DNA from 2 places in the Saliniradius amylolyticus genome. Region 2 is predicted to be linked to the other one. Evidence: predicted binding sites of a transcription regulator. Region 2 holds the regulator's gene; the other holds the start of a gene.
What was found. Region 2 encodes FliA, which starts transcription of late flagellar genes. Its sites were predicted from a motif close to CTAAAGNTNNNNNNNNNNNNGCCGATA; they were not measured.
Positions count from the first base shown of each region.

Region 1: a site for FliA is predicted at 6,570-6,596, ahead of pomA (flagellar motor protein PomA). Genes of this name have one in related genera too.

Region 1 is NZ_CP029347.1:2,120,306-2,128,423, reverse strand. Features, by position in the region: gene HMF8227_RS09900 (Grx4 family monothiol glutaredoxin) at 159-500, shown strand; gene HMF8227_RS09895 ((2Fe-2S)-binding protein) at 568-762, opposite strand; gene HMF8227_RS09890 (peroxiredoxin) at 1,043-1,648, shown strand; gene rnt (ribonuclease T) at 1,718-2,368, opposite strand; gene HMF8227_RS09880 (flagellar protein MotY) at 2,503-3,366, shown strand; gene dxs (1-deoxy-D-xylulose-5-phosphate synthase) at 3,436-5,307, opposite strand; gene ispA ((2E,6E)-farnesyl diphosphate synthase) at 5,316-6,209, opposite strand; gene xseB (exodeoxyribonuclease VII small subunit) at 6,211-6,453, opposite strand; gene pomA (flagellar motor protein PomA) at 6,737-7,498, shown strand; gene HMF8227_RS09855 (flagellar motor protein MotB) at 7,502-8,118, shown strand, end outside.
Region 2 is NZ_CP029347.1:839,340-847,457, forward strand. Features, by position in the region: gene leuA (2-isopropylmalate synthase) at 1-531, opposite strand, end outside; gene flhA (flagellar biosynthesis protein FlhA) at 946-3,045, shown strand; gene flhF (flagellar biosynthesis GTPase FlhF) at 3,061-4,410, shown strand; gene HMF8227_RS03970 (MinD/ParA family protein) at 4,407-5,279, shown strand; gene HMF8227_RS03975 (RNA polymerase sigma factor FliA) at 5,276-6,001, shown strand; gene cheY (chemotaxis response regulator CheY) at 6,050-6,433, shown strand; gene HMF8227_RS03985 (protein phosphatase CheZ) at 6,467-7,216, shown strand; gene HMF8227_RS03990 (chemotaxis protein CheA) at 7,226-8,118, shown strand, end outside.

The sequences.
Region 1 (8,118 bases), 1.3 Mb from region 2:
TAACAACAATATGGGGCTTGTCGATAAGAAAACAAGCCCACAGTCAGTAAGTTGCTCTGAGTGTAGACTGTAATTGGTTGTAAAGCTGGGGTGTGGCATTGAAAAAAGTTACAATGGCCGCCACATCGTGGTTTTACGTTAGTAAGAGGTTCCGAGTCGTGGAAACAGTAGAGAAAATCAAACAGCAGATCGCTGAAAATCCTATCCTCATTTATATGAAGGGCTCGCCCAAGCTGCCAAGCTGCGGCTTTTCTGCACAGGCAGCACAGGCACTGATGTCCTGTGGTGAGCAGTTTGCCTTTGTCGATATTCTGCAAAATCCGGATATCCGTGCTGAACTGCCCAAATACGCCGACTGGCCGACATTCCCTCAGTTGTGGGTTGAAGGTGAACTGGTTGGTGGATGCGATATTATCCTGGAAATGTACCAGCAGGGTGAATTACAGCCGTTGGTCAAAGAAGCGGCCGAGCGTGCTAAAGACGCCGAGCAAGGCGAGTGATAACGCGTCAAACGCAAAAAAGGGCCAACGGCCCTTTTTTTATGTTCTCTGCTCGCTGAGGCGGGGATTACACGACTTCTTTAAACAGTGACTCATCCACAATGGTAGCGTCGATCACTTCCTGAGCTGCCTGTACACATTTACCGCACTGGCTGCCAACCCCCATACTCAGGCGCAGCTCACGCATGTTGCCAATGCCTTCTTCACGTACCACATTGGCAATTTGCTTTTCGGTTATGCCATTACACAAGCAGACAAACATGACAGACTTCTCCAAACAACGACGCAAATGATAATAGTTGTTATTTGTTTTGCATGCAAGCGCTAATTTGATGTTTTAATGACCATTGCCAACCTGTATAGATCTTCAAAACGGCCTGACCTAAGATAAGTGCTCGTCTGTCATCAAAGATTTTCTGACGAAGTTTCTGGTTCGGGACTTGGTTTTTTCTTACCAGACCCCAATTTAGTCCAGACTGAACAGTTTCATCTAAGGGCGGCCTTCGGGTTGCCCCATAAACTCACAAGAAACGGAGAAGACAATGAGTGTATTAGTAGGTCGTCAAGCCCCCGACTTTACCGCTCCAGCAGTACTGGGCAACGGTGAGATCGTTGATGAATTCAATCTGCAAAGCCACATCAAAGGCAAAAAAGCGGTTATCTTTTTCTACCCGCTGGATTTCACCTTTGTTTGTCCTTCAGAGCTGATCGCTTTTGATAAGCGTGTTGAAGAGTTCACTAAGCGTGGTGTTGAGGTGATCGGTGTGTCTATCGACTCTCACTTCACTCACAATGCGTGGCGTAACACCCCTGTGAACGAAGGCGGTATCGGTGCGGTGAAATACCCTCTGGTTGCTGATATCAAGCACGACATCTGTAAAGCCTACGACGTTGAGCACCCAGAAGCGGGCGTTGCTCTGCGTGGTTCCTTCCTGATCGACGAAGAAGGTAGTGTTCGTCACCAGGTCGTGAACGATCTGCCTTTGGGTCGTAACGTTGATGAGATGCTGCGTATGGTTGACGCACTGGCGTTCAATCAGGAGCACGGTGAAGTTTGCCCTGCTGGTTGGCAGGAAGGCGATGCTGGCATGGGTGAAAACCCAGAAGGCGTGAAGAAATACCTGTCTGAGAATGCTGACAAGCTGTAAGCAGTAGCCGGACGGACAAAAAAGCCGCTCTTCATGAGCGGCTTTTTTATTTCAGGAATCGGCTGTTAATCAAGATGCGTTCGGTTCGTCCTCGCTGGCAAGTGGCCATCCCCCCAGGCTTTGCCACTTATTGACCATGCCGCAAAACAGCTCCGCGGTTTTCGCTGTATCGTAGAGCGCCGAGTGGGCCTCGGACTGGTCAAATTCGATACCGGCTGCCCGACAGGCTTTAACCAGCACGGTTTGCCCATAGGCGAGCGCGGCCAGACTGGTGGTGTCGAACGACACAAAAGGGTGAAACGGTGTGCGCTTGATACCGCCGCGTTCGATGGCGGCATTAACAAAGCTCTGGTCGAAGGAGGCGTTGTGGGCCACGATGACCGAGCGCTGGCAGTCGGCGGATTTTTGGGCTTTGCGTACCGCTTTGCATATGGCTTTCATCGCCTCGGTTTCGTCTACGGCACCGCGCAAGGCACAGTTTGGATCAATACCGTTAAACTCAAGCGCGGCTGGCTCCAGGTTGGCGCCTTCAAAGGGTTCGATATGATAATGCAGGGTCTGATCTGGCTCCAGGCGGCCATCTTCGGTCATCTTCAAGGTAATGGCGGCAATTTCCAGTAAGGCGTCAGTTTTGGGATTAAACCCCGCCGTTTCCACATCGATGACCACTGGAAAATAACCACGAAATCGATCTTTGAGTTGTTGCCCTTGCGCTGTCATTGTATACCTATATGAATAATGGGAGCGGAATTATCACAGTTATGAAGGGCGCTATCCAGACTCCATTTATAATTAAGGGTTAAGTGATCGCCGAAACCGCCGATACTAGGGTGGAGAGAGTGGAAACGGTAGCCATGAAAAGAACAGTTTTAGCTTTGACAGTCCTGATTGCCCTGCCGGTGACGGCCGGTGTAAGGCACTACTCGGCCGATATCAATGAGTCCCAGTGGCAGCTTACCGACAGCAGTCGCCTGCAATGCCGCCTGGAGCATAATATCCCCGGCTACGGCGACGCCATGTTTACCAGCCGTGCCAGCAAGCAGCTGAACCTGGAGTTTGAGTTGGACATGCTTAGTCTGCCCAGTGAATACGGAGCTGCAGCAGTCTACTCGGCGCCTCCGGAGTGGATGCCCGGCCAGATGCAGCGCCGTCTGGCTGAGATGCCCATACGCAAGCAGTACAACGGCGACCTTCCGCAGAAAACTGCCTGGACGATGCTCTCCGAATTGGAAAAAGGCTATTGGCCGACCATCTATTATCAGGATTGGTATAACCGGTATGACAGAGTGGCAGTGGAGCTAAACGCCAGCAATTTTATCGGAGAGTACCAGTCTTTTGTGCGCTGCGTGTCGTCGTTACTGAAATTCAGTTTCGAAGATATTTCCTACTCCGTGTTGCAGTATAAAAAGAACAGCGATGAATTTACTCGTGCCTCAGAGAAAAAGCTCAGCATGATCGCCCAGTACCTGAGAGAAGATCCCGGCATTGAATTGGTGCTCGTGGATGCTTACACCGACAGTTGGGGAGGCAGTTGGCATAACCGTGAGCTGTCAAAGCAGCGTGCCCAGCGTGTGAAACGCTTCTTTGAGGAAAACGGTATCGACAGTGATCGCATCGAGACAACGGCCCATGGCGAGCGGCGTCATATCGCCGATAATGCACGGGAAGTAACCCGGGCCAAAAACCGTCGGGTTGTGATTCGGATGGCAAAGTCCTGATAACCCGCTGGCTGTGACTTAAACAAACGCCCTCATCAGTAGTGAGGGCGTTTGTTTAGGAGCAATAGGTTAACGGGCGTATTCGTTAAAGGCCTGAACTTGAGCCTGAATACCTGGTGCATCCAGTTTGAGTTCGGCGTACATTTCTTGTTGAGAACCCTGCATAATAAACTCATCAGGAATCCCCAGTCGCAGCACCCGGCAGGCGAGTTGTTTATCCATTACGGTTTCTGCTACCGCACTGCCGGCGCCGCCCATGATGACGCCATCTTCCAGGGTCACCAGTAGCTCGTGCTCCTCAGCCAACTTCGCGATCAGATCGTTATCCAGGGGCTTAACAAACTTCATGTCAGCCAGTGTGGCATCCATCTTTTCAGCCGCTTCTTTTGCGCCGGGTAGCAGGGTGCCGAAATTTAAAATGGCCACGTTTTTCCCCTGACGCAGGATTTCGCCTTTGCCAATCGGTAGAGCCTGCATCTTGGCTTCAATGACGGCACCGCAACCCTGGCCCCGAGGGTATCGCACTGCGGCAGGCTGGTTGAGTTTGTGGCCGGTGTAAAGCATTTGTCGGCATTGGTTTTCGTCGGAAGGCGTCATTATCACCATATTGGGAATGCAGCGCAGATAGGCCAGATCATAAGCCCCCTGGTGTGTCGGTCCGTCAGCGCCTACGATACCGGCCCGGTCGATGGCAAACAGCACGGGCAGATTTTGTAAGGCCACATCGTGGATCAGCTGATCGTAGGCCCGTTGTAAAAAGGTGGAATAGATGGCCACAATGGCGTTTAAACCATCCTTAGCCATTCCCGCGGCCAAGGTCACCGAATGCTGCTCGGCAATGGCGACGTCCGAATACTGCTTGGGGTACTCTTGCGAAAAACGCACCATTCCTGAGCCTTCACGCATGGCGGGTGTAATGGCCATCAATTTTGGGTCATCGGCGGCCATATCGCACAGCCAGTCGCCAAACACCGCTGAGAAGCTCGGTCCTGCGCTTTTAGTCTTGGGGAGTTGGCTGTCGGCCGGGTTGAATTTGGGCACCGCGTGCCATTTGATGGGATCTTTTTCCGCCATCTCATAGCCTTTGCCTTTACGGGTGACCACATGCAGTATTTGCGGGCCTTTGAGGCTGCGCATGTTGCGCAGTGTATCTACCAGGCCATTGACGTCATGACCGTCGATGGGGCCGATGTAGTTAAAACCCAGCTCTTCGAAGATGGTGCCGGGCACGACCATGCCTTTAAGGTGTTCTTCGGCGCGACTGGCAAACTCTTTGATGGGCGGCATACTGCTAAGCAACTTCTTGCCACCGTCACGAATGCTGTTGAAAAAATTCCCAGTCAGCAGGCGTGCCAGGTGGCTGTTGAGTGCGCCCACGTTTTCGGAGATAGACATCTCATTATCATTGAGCACCACCACCATATCTTTGCCGATATCTCCCGCATGGTTCATCGCTTCGAAGGCCATGCCAGCGGTCATGGCACCATCGCCGATTACCGATACAACCTTGCGGTTTTTGCCTTCTTTTTCTGCCGCCATGGCCATACCCAGGGCGGCGGATATGGAAGTCGAAGAATGGCCCACGGCAAAGGTGTCGTAGGGGCTTTCTGGCGGCCAGGGGAACGGGTGTAAGCCGCCTTTTTGGCGAATTGTCGTCATGCGTTCACGACGGTCAGTCAGGATCTTATGGGGGTAAGCCTGGTGGCCCACATCCCAGATAAGGCGATCGAAAGGGGTTTGATACACGTAATGCAGGGCCACGGTCAGTTCAACAGTGCCGAGCCCTGAGGCGAAGTGTCCACTACTCTGGCTGACACTGGCCAGCAGATATTGCCGCAGTTCATTGGCTAATTGCCGGAGTTTATCTTTCGGTAATTCGCGCAGCTGCTCCGGGGTATTTGCCAGTGCCAACACCGGGTAGTGTTCAAGGTCCAGGGTCATGGGGGTATCTAGTAATCTCGGTTAATAATAAAGTCACTAAAGGACTGTAGTAATTCGGTATTGTAAGGTAAAGCGCCGAGCGCTTGTACTGCTTGCTGATGCAATTGCTGGCACAGATTCTTGGCACCTTGCAGACCGAGCAGGGAAGGGTAGGTACTCTTATTGCCCTGATCATCAGAGCCTTGGGGTTTGCCCAGTATCTGAGTGTCGGCGGTGATGTCCAGAATATCGTCCTGCACCTGAAACGCCAAACCAATGTTACGACCAAATTCATTCAGTGACGCTTGTTGCTGTTCTGGCAACTCCGCCAATTGTGCGGGCATTATCAAGGCGGCCCGAATGAGGGCGCCGGTTTTGGCCAGATGCAATTGTTCCAGCTGCTCCAGGGTAACGGGCGTATTCGTGGCGGCCAGATCCTGAGCCTGTCCGCCACACATCCCCTGGTAGCCAGCGGCGCCGGTCAGGGTCTGCAATAGGGGCAGGCGTGCTGATTCAACCGAGACGCTCAGGGGTTCGTGGCAAAGCAGCTCAAAGGCTAATGTCTGTAAGGCATCACCGGCTAATATGGCAGTGGCTTCGTCGAAACGAACATGGCAAGTGGGCTGACCGCGACGTAAATCGTCGTCGTCCATGGCAGGCAGGTCGTCATGGATCAATGAGTAAGCATGAATGCACTCCAGAGCCATAGCGGGTGGATCTAAGTCTGCCTGTGTCAGGCCCAGCATATCACCTGTGGCATAAACCAGTGCTGGGCGAACGCGTTTACCGCCGAGCAACAGAGCGTGTTGCATGGCTTGCTTCAATCGGGGAGCGGTATCGGGCAGAGCGTCGAGACGCTCGGTCAACAGACCATTGATGCGCTGCTGATAATCTGCAAGAGCGATTTGCCAACTCACGGCCATCTTACTGTTCCGGCTCAAAGTCGACCAGGTTTTCTTGTCCCTGCTCGGCGAGCAGCATTTTCACTTTCTGCTCAGCCTGTTGCAGCTTTTGTTGGCCCTGCTGGGTCAATGCGATGCCGCGTTCGAAGCGCTGCAACGCCTCTTCTAATGGGAGTTCGCCTGCTTCCATCTGTTCGACAATGGTTTCCAGCTCTTGCATGGCTTGCTCAAAGGATAAGGTTTCAGATGGCTTGCTATTACTCATAAGATAAGATTACGACATCGAGGTTTAGAGAGGCCTGCATCGGCAGGCGGGACGCATTACTGGCGAACCTTACCCGAGGGTTATTAAGGGGTCAATGGCCTTTTTCTTTACCAAAGCTTTAGAATATTCTTAAGGTGTCGATAAATTGGTGAAGCAAGTCAATCAGTTAGCCGGTCTATGCCGAATGTTACTATTGATGCAAATTGGGGATTCCCTATCACTGCGGCTCTAGTATCATAAAGGCATAGTAGTCAGACCCAACCTGGGTGAAGTGGAGGATAGTGTGGATTTAGCAACCCTGATAGGCATGTTAGGTGCGATCGGTTTTATCGTGATGGCGATGATCCTAAACGGCAGTATTGAGATGTACCTGAACATCCCCTCCGTGCTGATCGTATTCGGCGGTACCCTGTTTGTGGCACTTAGCTCCTATACACTGGGCCAGTTTTTCAATACTGGCAAGGTTGTGGTCAAGGCATTTATGTTCAAGCTACAGCAGCCTGAAGAATTGATCATGAAGATCGTCGAAATGGCCGACGCGGCTCGTAAAGGTGGTTTCCTGGCGCTCGAAGAGGCTGAAATAGAAAACGACTTTATGCAAAAGGGCGTGGACATGCTGGTGGACGGGCATGATGTGGATGTGGTGCGGGCAACACTGTATAAAGATATTTCTCTGACCAGCGAACGACATGAGTTTGGTGCCTCGGTGTTTAAATCCATCGGTGAAGTGGCCCCGGCAATGGGGATGATTGGTACGCTGATAGGTCTTGTGGCTATGCTGTCGAACATGGACGACCCCAAATCCATCGGTCCGGCAATGGCCGTAGCGCTGCTGACCACCCTCTATGGTGCCTTTTTTGCCAATGTTATTGCCTTGCCATTAGCCAGTAAGCTGGAAAACCGCGCCGAACAGGAAAAGTTAAACCAGACCTTAATTTTGGATGGCATCGTCGGCATTGCCGATGGTCAGAACCCCAGGGTCATCGAAGGCCTGTTGAAAAACTACCTGGCGGCTGGCAAACGCATCGAAGAAGCAGAAGAGTAATTTATGTCCGATCCGCAAGAGAAGGAATGTCCCAAATGCCCCCCTCCCGGCTTGCCGGCGTGGATGGCAACCTTTGCCGATCTGATGTCGCTGTTGATGTGTTTCTTTGTGTTGTTGCTGGCGTTTTCAGAGATGGATGTGCTCAAGTTTAAGCAGATTGCCGGCTCCATGAAGTTTGCTTTCGGGGTACAAAACAAAATCGAAGTAAAAGACATTCCCAAGGGCACCAGTGTGATTGCTCAGGAGTTTCAGCCTGGCCGGCCAGAGCCCACTCCCATTGAGAATATTCAACAGGTCACCATGGAAGTGACGGAGCAGTCGCTGCGTTTTCAGGCCGGGGATGAAGATTCATCGGGAGGTCGTCAGAAACAGCGCGGTGAACAGCGGGGCGGGCAGTCGCAGCAAACGGCCAGTCAGCGAGCCTCGGCGTCTACTTCTGGTGCACAGCAACAGATGAACGAACAATTGAAGAAAGTGGCTCAGCAGCTGGAAGAGCAGATTGTGGATGGTGCAATTGAAGTGGAATCGCTGGGACAACAACTGGTGATCCGCATTCGCGAAAATGGCGCTTTCTCCGCCGGTTCAGCCTTCTTGCAACCGCAGTTTATTCCTGTGGTTCG
Region 2 (8,118 bases):
GGGGATGGTATAGCCCACAGTATCCGGGATGTTAACCGTGCTGGCCCCGGCTTTAATGGCTGCTTCCACCATTCTGCACAGGTAGTCCGGATCGGTTCGGCCAGCGTCTTCACAGGAAAATTCCACATCGTCGGTATACTGGCGAGCATGCTTAACTGCCTTGACCGCCATTTCCAATACCTCGTCCTGGGACTTTCTCAATTTGCTGTCCACGTGGATACTGGAGGTCGCAATAAAGGTATGTATACGAAAACGTTCGGCGACGCTCAGCGCCTCACCACAGGCATCAATATCTTTAAATACGGCTCGTGACAGACCACACACCACGGAGTCTTTTACTTCACGGGCGATCTGCTGTACTGAGGTAAAGTCTCCGGGGGAGGATACCGGGAAACCTGCTTCGATCACATCGACGCCCAGCCGTTCCAACGCCAGGGCAATTTGAATCTTTTCTTTGACACTCAGGCTGGCGGGCAGAGCCTGCTCGCCGTCTCGTAAAGTGGTATCAAATATTTTTACCTGCTCTGTCATCATCTTATCCTTCTGGCATTTTCTCGGCGCTGAAACGAAAAACCCGTGCTAGGCACGGGTTTGTTTGATGCGACTGTCGCTTGGCTACGACTTCCCCGTGCAATCTGGTTGCCCTGATAGTAGTCGTAGTGTCAGTAAAGCGGTCGCGTACATAGTTTCAATCTGATTCATTCGCTGCTGGCGCTATTGTTAAATGTTATGGCCTAAACAGTCAAGCTTTGTGATGGTTTTATCCTAATATCTTTTTGCTTTTTGTTTTCTATTAGGATGTATGTTTTGTTTTTATGGGTGTGTTTAGTTCTTTTATACCCAGACGGTCTTTTATTAAGCACTTGATTGAGGCTTGTGAAAAACTGGACCGCTTTTTGCAGAGTCAGGCCAGTTGTCAAAATTTCGTTGTTTGAGCCTGACTCTATGGAACTAAGCGCTTACCTGAATCGATTCGATAAAGAACGCTTCAAACAGATGTCCTCCGGCCTGGGTGCGCCGGTAATTCTGCTGGCCATTATGGGTATGGTGATCCTACCCATGCCGCCGGTGCTGTTGGATATTTTGTTTAGCTTTAATATTGCCCTGTCACTGGTGGTGATATTAGTGAGCGTGTTCACTCAACGGCCCGTAGAGTTTGGTGCTTTTCCTTTGGTGCTACTGATCGCCACAGTACTCAGGCTGGCTTTGAATGTAGCCTCTACCCGAGTGGTCTTGCTGGAAGGTCACGAAGGGGGAGACGCTGCTGGTAAGGTCATAGAAGCATTTGGTGAGGTGGTCATCGGTGGCAACTATGCTGTGGGTATCGTGGTGTTCGCCATCCTGATGATTATCAACTTTAAGGTGGTGACCGCCGGTGCAGGCCGGATTTCCGAGGTGAGCGCGCGTTTTACTCTGGATGCTTTGCCGGGCAAGCAGATGGCCATCGACGCCGATCTGAACGCGGGATTCATTAATCAGGAAGAGGCCAGACAGCGTCGTCAGGAAGTGACCGCTGAGGCTGACTTTTACGGCTCCATGGACGGTGCTTCTAAATTTGTTAAAGGCGACGCTATTGCGGGCTTAGTGATCATGGTGATCAACATCGTCGGCGGTCTGTTTATCGGCATGATTCAGCACGATCTCAGCTTCAGTCAGGCAGTGGAAATTTACACACTGCTCACCATTGGTGATGGCCTGGTGGCGCAAATTCCATCGTTACTGTTATCCGTTGCCACCGCGATTATCGTGACCCGGGAAAATGACACTCAGGAAATGGGCGCAGAGGTTAAGCGCCAACTCGGTAACCGCACCGCGTTGACCATTACAACCGGCATATTATTTGTAATGGGCATCGTACCCGGTATGCCGCATATGGCATTTCTGGGTCTGGCCTGTGTTACCGGTGGGCTCGCGTATTACAGCTACTATATTGAGAAAAAGCAGGCGGAACAGCCTCAACAGCCAGAAAATCTGCCTGAGCAATCTCAATCCAAAGGCGAAGTCAAAGAGCTGGGTTGGGAAGATGTGCAGCAGGTCGATACCATTGGTCTTGAAGTCGGCTACCGGTTGATCCCCTTGGTGGACAAGTCTCAGGGAGGCGAACTGCTGACGCGCATTAAAGGTGTGCGTAAGAAGCTGTCCCAGGAGCTCGGGTTCTTAATCCCACCGGTACACATTCGAGATAACCTTGATCTCAGTCCTAATAACTACACCATCGCCATGCTGGGTGTGACCATCGGTGAGGCGGAAATCGCTCACGATGCGGAGCTTGCTATTAACCCCGGTCAGGTGTTCGGTAAACTGGAAGGCACGCCAACCACTGACCCGGCCTTTGGCTTAGAAGCTGTATGGATTAAATCAGAGCAGAAAGAGCATGCTCAGACTCTCGGCTATACCGTTGTCGATGCGGCGACTGTAGTGGCTACTCACCTGAGCCAGCTGCTGACGAATAATGCCTATCAGTTGCTGGGCTATGAAGAGGTACAGCAACTTCTGGATATGCTCGCGAAGCAGCATCCTAAGCTGGTGGAAGGCTTGGTGCCGGATGTGATGCCGTTGGGTACGGTGGTCAAGGTGCTGCAAACCCTGTTGTATGAAGGCATTCCGATTCGGGATCTGCGCACCATTATCCAGACCCTGTGCGAGTATGGACCTAAGAGTCAAGATCCCGACGTTCTGGTATCGGCCGTGCGCATCGCTTTAAAACGCCTGATCGTTCAGGAAATCAATGGTTCGAGTCAGGAAATTCCGGTAATCACGCTATCTCCAGATTTGGAACAGATGTTGCATAAGTCTCTTCAGGCTGGCGGCAATGAAGGCGCTGGCATCGAACCCGGCCTGGCTGAGAAGATGCAGAACTCACTCGGCGAAGTGGCGCAGCAGCAAGAGCTGGCCGGAGAACCTGCGGTACTGCTGACATCTGGCATGTTGCGGCCCGTGTTATCGCGTTTCCTGAAAAACGCGATCAGTGGCTTACATGTATTGTCGTATCAGGAAGTACCGGATGATAAACAGATCAAGATCGTTAGTGCCATCGGGCAGTAATAGAGGGGAGAGGCCATGAAAATCAGACGCTTTTATGGAAAGGACATGCGCGACGCTTTGTCGCAGGTGAAAGAAGAACTGGGCGGTGATGCGGTAATCATGTCGCAAAAGAAGGTCGGTGATGGCATCGAAGTGGTGGCAGCCTATGATAAAGAGCCGACTAAGTCCGCGGTGCAGCCACAAGCTCAGCCGCAAGCTAAAGCTCAGAGTTCGGTCACTCCGCTGCGCCAGAAATCTGACACCCTGTCTTCTCAGGCGAAGGCTTCGCCCAGCCTGAGTGAGATTATCGGTGATGAAGGTCAGGACTCCTTGCGAGCGCTACTGGAGAAGCAAGGTGCCATACCCAGTCAGCCCCAAACCACCTCCGAACCCGGTCCTCAGACTCAACCTGTAGCTGACCCCAAGCCTGTCCCCTCTCAGGCTCAGCCGGCCGCACAGCAGGGCTCAATGGACGACATTCGTCAGGAGCTGGCCTCGCTGCGCAATGTCTTAGAGTTTCAGGTCTCTGGTCTGATGAAACAGCAGCGTCAGCAGGAGCGCCCCTTACACGATTATCTTATCGAGCGGCTCAAACAGATGGGCATCAGTGAATCTCTGGCTGAGGAAGTGGTGTCGTACACGCCGCCCAATTGCGAAGAGCGAGATGCCTGGAAGTTTTTGCTGAAGTTGCTGGCCAATAAAATCCACACCTCTAATAACGATATTGTACGCAATGGCGGCGTGGTGGCCTTGGTGGGTCCCACGGGGACGGGTAAAACGACTACCATCGCCAAGCTGGCGGCCCAGTACGCGCGTCGTCATGGCGGTGACAAGGTGGCACTGATTACGATCGACAGCTATCGCATTGCAGCTTATGAACAGTTGGCGACTTATGGCAAAATCATTGGTTGCCAGGTGAAAAAGGCCGCCACGTCCGAAGAACTGTCCGATTTGTTGTATCAGTTCCGTAATAAAGGCCTGGTGCTTATAGATACTGCTGGTTTCGGGCAAAGAGACGCTCGCCTAATCAAACAGTTAGATACATTGAGCCAGTCAAGTTATGCTAGTATCAATCATTATCTGGTGCTGGCTGCCAATGCCCAGCGTCAGGTTATGACGCACACCCTCGACACCTATGGACAGATTCCGCTAAAAGGCTGTATTCTGTCAAAATTAGACGAGTGCTACAGTTTAGGGGAAGCTGTCAGTGTCGCGATCGAGCAGCGCTTGCCGGTAAGTTACTTGACCGATGGTCAGAGAGTGCCGGAAGACATTAAGGCGGCCGATGCAAAATATTTGATCTCATGCGCGGCCAGACTCTATAAACAATTTGCGCTCGGAGCGGCCAAAACCCAACGAGCGGTGAACTCAGCAGTATCAATATGATTGAGGATCAGGCGAGTAGCTTACGAAGAATGAATCAGCCTAAGCAGATTAAAGTGATTGCGGTCACAGGGGGAAAAGGGGGTGTGGGTAAAACCAATATCACCCTGAACACGGCTATCGCCATGGCCAAGCAGGGCAAGCGCGTTATGGTGCTGGACGCCGACTTGGGACTGGCTAACGTGGACGTTATGCTTGGGCTGAGAGTCGAAAAGAACCTGTCTCATGTGTTGTCCGGCGAGTGCTTGTTGGATGAGATTCTGGTAGAGGGCCCTCATGGCATCAAGATTGCCCCAGCCAGTTCCGGCACCCAGAGTATGACCGAACTCAGCCCCACAGAGCACGCTGGCTTGATTCGCGCCTTCAGTGAATTGCAAAGCCAAATCGATGTTCTGATTGTGGATACCGCCGCCGGTATCTCCGACATGGTATTAAGCTTTTCCCGAGCCTCTCAGGACATTATGGTAGTGGTTTGCGACGAGCCCACCTCCCTGACCGACGCTTATGCTTTGATCAAAATTTTGAATCGCGATTATGGCGTATTCAAATTCAAGGTCGTGGCCAATATGGTTAAAAACCTGCGCGAAGGGCAGGAGTTGTTTGCTAAGTTGTCCAAGGTAACCCATCGATTTTTGGATGTCGCTTTGGAACTGGTGGCCACGGTGCCCTTCGATGAAAATATCCGTAAGGCTGTGCGCAAGCAGCAGCCTATTGTGGATGCCTTCCCGGGTTCGCCTGCATCTGTCGCCATTACCAACCTGGCCAAACAGGCTTTGCGTTGGCCGGTTCCGGAGCAGGCTGGTGGACATTTGGAGTTTTTCCTGGAGCAGTTGGTAAATCACGACCCCCAAATGCAGAGAGATAAGGCGTGAACAGTAAAGCGGCAGCTTATCAACAACAAGACGATAAACGTCAACTGATCGAACAGCATGCGCCTTTGGTGAAGCGCATCGCCCATCACCTGATGGCAAGACTGCCAGCCAGCGTGCTGGTTGATGACTTGATCCAATCGGGGATGATCGGGTTGTTGGAGGCGGCCAAAAACTTTGATGGTTCCAAGGGAGCCAGCTTTGAAACCTTTGCCGGTATCCGTATTCGCGGTGCCATGTTGGATGAGATTCGAAAAGGTGACTGGACCCCGCGTTCGGTGCATAAGAATGGCCGCGCTATTGCCGAAGCTATTTCCGAGGTGGAAAAAGAGACCGGTCGCGACGCTCGCGATCTGGAAGTGGCTGAGAAAATGCAGGTCAGCGTGGATGATTACCACCAGATGCTCAATGAAGTGAATGCGGGTCGGATGATCGGTATTGAGGACCTGGGAGTAACAGAAGATGTGCTCAGTACCGAAGAGTCTCGCCAGGCAGACACGCCTTATCGTGATCTGGAACAAGGTGCGTTTCAAAAGGCGCTCGCCCACGCGATTACCACTTTGCCGGAGCGGGAAGCCATAGTATTGTCCCTGTATTATGACGAAGAGTTGAACTTACGAGAGATCGGCGAGGTACTTGACGTCAGTGAATCCAGGGTGAGTCAGATTCATAGCCAGGCGATGTTGCGTTTGCGGACTCGGATGCAAACTTGGCAGGCCGCCTAGAAAGCAGTATGTTAATTCTAATCAGTGCAATCCTCATCGGAGGCAGTTTTGGATAAAAATATGAAAATTCTTGTTGTTGATGACTTTTCAACAATGAGACGAATCATTAAAAACCTTTTAAAAGATCTTGGCTTTACCAATGTCCAGGAAGCGGACGACGGTAACACTGCACTGCCAATGCTTCAGCAGGGAGATTTCGACTTTGTCGTGACCGACTGGAATATGCCGGGCATGCAAGGTATCGACCTGTTACGGGCCATTCGTTCCGATGATAATCTAAAGCACCTTCCCGTATTGATGGTGACCGCGGAAGCCAAGAAAGAGCAAATCGTGGCGGCGGCCCAGGCCGGAGTCAACGGTTATGTCGTTAAGCCGTTCACTGCAGCCACATTGAAAGAAAAGCTCGACAAAATTTTCGAACGCCTGGGTTAATCCGGCGCCTCCTACCCGAATAAGGAACGCCCGATGACAGATAAATCCAATACCCCCATCTCCCTGGAAGAAGCCAGGGAATTGGTGCAATTGCTTGAGCAAGGCGATAATGAGGGAGCTAACGCGCTGTTGGAATCCATCAGCTTGCGGGACTCCACCGAGCTGTTTGCCGAAGTGGGCAAACTGACCCGCCAGCTGCACGATTCATTGAATAACTTTCAATTGGATGCCCGCATTGCCAACCTGGCCAATGAAGACATTCCCGACGCCAAGACCCGACTAAACTATGTGATCGAAACCACGGAGCAGGCTGCTAATACCACCATGGACGCGGTAGAAAAGAGTATGCCCATGGTGGAGCAGTTGAATGCGAATATCGGTGAGATACTGCCCGAGTGGAAGCGTCTGATGAGCCGTGACATTGAGCTGGGAGAGTTTAAAGCGCTGTGCCATAAGGTGGACGCCTTGCTGGAGCAGTCGAACAATGACACGGCTAAGTTGACCGAATTAATGACCGAAGTGTTAATGGCTCAAGGTTATCAAGATCTAACTGGGCAGGTGATTCGTAAAGTCATCGACCTCGTTAAAGAGGTGGAAGACAGTCTGGTTCACATGTTGACTGTATTTGGTGAACCGGAAGTCAATGAAAAAGCTAATAAATCTGAGTCTGATTCCGATAAAGCCAGAGAGGCTGAAGGCCCCATCATCGATGCCGAGAATCGCGACGATGTTGTGACCGGTCAGGATGATGTGGACGATTTGCTGTCGAGCTTAGGATTTTAGGGGGCTGAAATGGCTTACGATGTTGACGAGGAAATACTACAGGACTTTCTGATCGAAGCGGGCGAGATACTCGACCAGCTTCAGGAGCAGTTAGTGGATCTGGAGAACAACCCAGATGATCAAGATCTGCTGAATGCCATTTTCCGCAGCTTCCATACCGTTAAGGGCGGCGCTGGATTTCTCTCGTTAACTGAGTTGGTGGATATTTGTCACGGCGCAGAGAACGTCTTTGACATCTTGCGTAACGGTCAGCGTCAGGTGACATCCGATTTAATGGATGTAATCCTGGAGTCCTTGGATACTGTCAACGATATGTTTGAGCGGGTTAAAGCCAGAGAGGATTTGGAGCCCGCTTCTCCTGAATTGCTGGACACCCTGCATCGCCTTAGCAAACCGGAATCGGAAGATGAAAAGGCGGCCGCCGAATCTGCGCCAGCAGAGCCCGAGCCCGACCCTGAGCCGGAAGCGCCGACACCCTCTGAAAACGCTGAACAGGCAGGAGAGGGTGACAGCATTGATGAGATCACCGAAGATGAATTCGAAGCGCTGCTGGATGAGTTGCACGGTCCGGGCAGCGGTCCCTCCAAGGCTGAAAAAGAGGCAGCTTCAGCGGCTCCATCCGGAGAGAAAAAAGGTGAAGACGGTGATGAGGATATTACCGATGAAGAATTTGAAGCCTTACTGGATGAACTCCATGGAGAGGGTAAGTTCAAGGCGGGTGAAGAACCTGACAAGAAATCCACTAAAGAAGCTGCGGCAACATCTTCTGGTGAGGGTGATGAAGAGATTGACGAAGACGAGTTTGAGGCTCTGCTAGATCAGCTGCATGGTAAGGGTAAAGGCCCTGGTGCTGATGAGGACAAGTCGGCAGCACCCAGCCCCTCTCCCTCTCCGGCGCCGAG